DNA from 2 places in the Jeotgalibaca sp. MA1X17-3 genome. Region 1 is predicted to be linked to the other one. Evidence: predicted binding sites of a transcription regulator. Region 1 holds the regulator's gene; the other holds the start of a gene.
The links. Region 1 encodes LexA, which represses DNA repair genes until DNA is damaged. Its sites were predicted from a motif close to CNAACANNTGTTNG; they were not measured.

Region 1 (2,419 bases):
ATAAGTGTAATTCCTCCAGAAGAAATAGAATCCGCTAACGTAAGAATTCCAGCTCCTGCAACTAAACGAATAGCATTCAAATCGTTAGTTGCATGGGCCATTAAATCACCTGTCCGGTATTTCTGGAAAAAGATGGCATCCATCTTCGTAAAGTGATGGAACAAACGAGACCGCATAATTTTTTCAAGTTTAGCTGAAGTTCCCCAAATTTTCATTCTCCAAATATAACGGAAAAGATACTGAGCTATTCCACAGGCTAAAATAATCCCTACCTGAATAAGAAGAGTTCGGCTAGTTAGTGTTTTCAGACTAATTTGATCAATAATATTTCCGACAATTCGAGGAGATATCACTTGAATAATTGCGACCATCACCAAAAAGAATATTCCAATACTATAAGCTTTCCATTCTTGTTTAAAGAACCATTTTAATCTTTTAAATATTCCCATTCACTTGATACCTTCTTTCTTTTACAAAAATAAAAAAAGTGGACCAAAAACATGCATCCACAATTTGTATCTATTCAACTTATTTTTTTTCTTTTTTGAAGATTGTGCCTTCATCGATGCCATAATTTGTTTTACTTTGCGTTCAGATGGCTTTTGTCCCATCTGCATCATCATCGATCGTAACATATCTTCAGAAAAAGGAGGGTTTTCTTCAAAATAATTCATCATATACTTACGTGAAAGAAAGAATCCACCCACTGCACCTAAAATTACTCCTAAAACTACAATAAAAATCCAAGCTCCTGTACTCATTCATATCCTCCTCCCAAAAGTTATCATTAAACCATTTTACAAGAATACCACAAAAAAAGAAATAGATATGACTGCTTTCTTCTTCTATTTTTAAATAGCAGACTTTTTTCATCTATTCTAGCTGTTTTTTATCATTCATACGAACATCTGTTTGATTACAATGTTTGACTATGCTACAATAAACATATAAATAATAGTAACGGAGATGATGCTCTCATGACAAAAAGTAGAGACACCCGGCAAATGGAAGTACTGCTTTTCATATATAACGAAGTACAGAAAAAGGGATATCCTCCAACTGTTCGTGAAATTGGAAATGCAGTCAATCTTTCTTCTACTTCCACTGTGCACGGGCACCTATCAAGACTAGAAAAATCAGGATATATTTATAGAGATCCTACAAAACCACGTGCAATAGAAGTTAGCGAAACTGGATTAACGAAACTTGGTGTAAAATCAAATCAAATGCCCTTACTTGGTACTGTAACAGCAGGAGAACCAATCCTTGCTATAGAAGAAGCAACCGACTTTTTCCCAATACCTCCTGATTTACAATATGTTTCAGAAGACTTGTTTATGTTAAAAATTCGCGGTGATAGCATGATTAACGTTGGTATACTAAGTGATGATTCTGTTATCGTTAGAAAGCAAACGTCTGCTGAAAATGGTGATATCGTTATTGCTATAACGGATGAAGATGAAGCAACCTGTAAAAGATTTTATAAAGAAAAAGACTATTATCGACTACAACCTGAAAATAATAGTATGTCCCCAATTATATTAGAAAACGTTCAAATCCTAGGGAAAGTAGTAGGGTTATACAGAAGTCATATTTCATAATTTTATTAAAAAAAGAAAAAGCCAGGGTAATTATAGTGACCCCAAAAAGTTAGACTTTTTTGCAGAGTAGATTATTCTACTCTGTTTTTTATGCGCTTTGTTTTAAAGAAGGTGATGATAATCGGTATTCAATTGGACTTAACCAATTAAGTTTCTCCTTCATTCGATCGTTATTGTAATAATTAATGAAGATCACTATTGCTTTCTTTAATTCCCCGTAACTTTTATAAATACGTCCATGATACATTTCCTGTTTCAATATACTAAAGAAGTTCTCCATTGGACTGTTATCGAAGCAGTTTCCCTTACGGGACATACTTTGGAAAATGTTGTTGTCTTCTAATTCTACACCATAGGCCTTCATTTGATACGCCCAGCCCTGATCTGAATGGAACATTCGTCTATATTTACACGTTCTCGAAGCCTGGATAGCGTCATTTAAAGCTGCTATAATGCTTTCGCCATTGGGTTGTTTAGTCACTTTAAAACTAATGATCTCGCGATTAAATAAATCCATAAATGGATCGAGGTATAACTTTTTAATTTGCAAACGACCTGATTCGTCTTTCTCATAATATTTAAACTCCGTCGTGTCCGTAGTGATTTTTTGATAAGGGATAGAGGAGTTAAACCGTCCATTTATACGATTAGGAGCTAGAACTCCGACGTTACCTTTATAAGAACTGTATTTTCGTGATTTTCGAGAATAAGATTTAACGCGGATATCAAGTTCAACCATGAGTCGCTGAAGCTTTTTATGATTGATTTCAACACCATACTTAAGTAACTCTTTTTTCATACGTCGGTACCCATAATCA
Region 2 (2,419 bases), 360 kb from region 1:
AGAAACATCAACATCATCATTATTAACATATCCATATTTACTACTTCTTAAACTTCTTATATACCCATCAGGAATATCGGATGGGACCACATTATCTTTGAAATACTCTTTTTCTGCTTCTATGGCTGCCCCCATCAAATAAGTAAGAATCCATTGGTAGCGTAAAAAATTATGCGCTACTTTCAAATATACTTTATCTTGAAAATCTTTATAGTGTTCAATTTCATTTTGTTGTTGAAACACATGATTTAAAAAATCTTGATTAAATTCAAAATTATAATGAATTCCACTAACCATTTGCTTTCTTTTTCCGTAAACAGCCGCTAAGTATTCTCTATATTTTCTATCTTCAGGATTATCTAATTTTGCTATTTCTATTTCTTCCTCTTCTGGCATTAATACCGGAACACTTAATGGAAGTAAATACTCCTCTTCTGGAATCGTACCTAAAGTGACATCATGAATAGCGGCAAGCCACTGCATGGTACCTTCAACAGAGTCCACGGGTGGTGTAATCAACTCTAATTGAGCTTCCGCAAAATCAGTTTGAACATACGGATGAAAATCACGGTTTCCAAATTGATGAGGATGTTCTATTTTTGAAATAATTCCCTTCTCATTTATTCGTTGGGATTCCTTTTCAAGTCCGAAGACTCCTTTCATAAATAGGTTCTCCCATGTATTTTCCTTTATAATGGCTTGTATATTCATTTATATAATCCTTCTTTCTTCTGCATTTTTGCACTAGTCCTATTATAGCGATTATCTAGTGCTTTGATAAGAAGAATGCCTATAAGTTTTTCACATTCGTTTATATTTATGATATTATCACTGTTTTTTTCGAATGTTTGTTCTTATTCGTCGTATCCCTTATAATACAATTACAATAAGGAGAGGAACTATATTATGAAAAAACCACTTGCTTATCGCATGCGTCCTACAAATATCGATGAAGTTGTCGGTCAGCGACACTTAGTCGGTCCAAATAAAATTATCCGACGAATGGTAGAAGCTAAAATGCTTTCCTCTATGATTCTTTATGGTCCTCCTGGAACAGGTAAAACAAGTATTGCTAGTGCTATTTCTGGATCCACTCATTCAGCTTTTCGACAGCTAAATGCAGCTACCGACTCAAAAAAAGATTTACAGATTGTTGTGGAAGAAGCAAAATTTTCAGGACAAGTTATTTTACTTCTTGATGAAATCCATCGCTTAGATAAACCCAAGCAAGACTTTTTACTTCCTCATTTAGAAAGTGGAAAAGTTATTTTGATTGGTGCAACTACTGAAAATCCGTATATTAGTATCAATCCTGCAATTAGAAGTAGAAGCCAAATATTTGAAGTTGTTCCCTTATCACAAGAGGATATTCTAATTGCTCTGCATCGAGCTTTAGAAGACGATGAAAGAGGTCTTGGACAATTGGACATTCAAGTGGAAGAAGACGCTCTTCTTCATCTTTCTCGTAGTTCTATGGGAGATTTAAGAGGTTCTTTGAATGCACTTGAATTAGCTGCCTTATCTACTCCACCTAATTCAGATGGGAAAGTGGTTATCACTTTGGATGTTGCCGAAGAATGTCTCCAACGGAAAGCTTTGGTTCATGATAAAGACGGCGACGCTCACTACGATGTTATTTCCGCTTTTCAAAAATCCCTTCGTGGAAGTGATGTAGATGCTTCTATGCATTATCTCGCACGTCTTTTAGAAGCGGGAGAGCTGATCATTGCTTGTAGACGATTGTTAGTATGTGCCTATGAAGATGTCGGGTTAGGTAATCCAGCTGCTGTAGCGAGAACTCTTTCAGCAGTTCAAACTGCTGAAAAATTAGGCCTACCAGAAGCTAGGATTCCTCTAGCACATGCTGTAATTGATCTTGCCCTATCACCTAAATCAAATTCTGCCATAGAAGCAATTGATCGTGCTTTGGCTGATATTCGTTCAGGAAATGCTGGTCAAGTTCCCGCTCACTTAAAAGATACACATTACCAAGGTGCTAAAGAGTTAGGACGGGGATTAACCTATCAATTCCCACATTCATTTGAAAATCATTGGGTGAAACAACAATATCTTCCGGACACGTTGAAAATGAAAATCTATTACGAACCGGTCACAACAGGAAAATATGAAAAAGCACTTTCTTTACAATTAGAAAAACTAAAAAAGATGAACTAAGTATTTTGTATAGTACGCGTTTCCATTGTGATAGGTAAAACGTTTAAAGAATAATTTATATTCTCAACTTCTTGCGTAACAGAAAGTGATGTGGTATTATTTGTATATAGAAGTCTGAGGTGTACGATTTATTCTCAATGTATTGACCGAACAATTAATTACTATTTTGGGATCCTTGATGTAGTTGTTAATAGCAAGCCACTCATATGGTAGCTAGATGCAATACTGTGGAGCCCACCTGCTA

Region 2: the regulator LexA is predicted to act here: its motif matches at 842-855, upstream of LZ578_RS08465 (replication-associated recombination protein A).

The regions. Positions count from the first base shown of each region.
Region 1 is NZ_CP090983.1:1,348,722-1,351,140, reverse strand. Features, by position in the region: gene LZ578_RS06785 (ABC transporter ATP-binding protein) at 1-449, opposite strand, end outside; gene LZ578_RS06780 (YneF family protein) at 471-761, opposite strand; gene lexA (transcriptional repressor LexA) at 978-1,601, shown strand; one part of gene LZ578_RS06770 (IS3 family transposase) at 1,690-2,419, opposite strand, start outside.
Region 2 is NZ_CP090983.1:1,707,340-1,709,758, forward strand. Features, by position in the region: gene gshAB (bifunctional glutamate--cysteine ligase GshA/glutathione synthetase GshB) at 1-711, opposite strand, end outside; gene LZ578_RS08465 (replication-associated recombination protein A) at 907-2,175, shown strand; RNA gene ssrS (6S RNA) at 2,284-2,419, shown strand, end outside.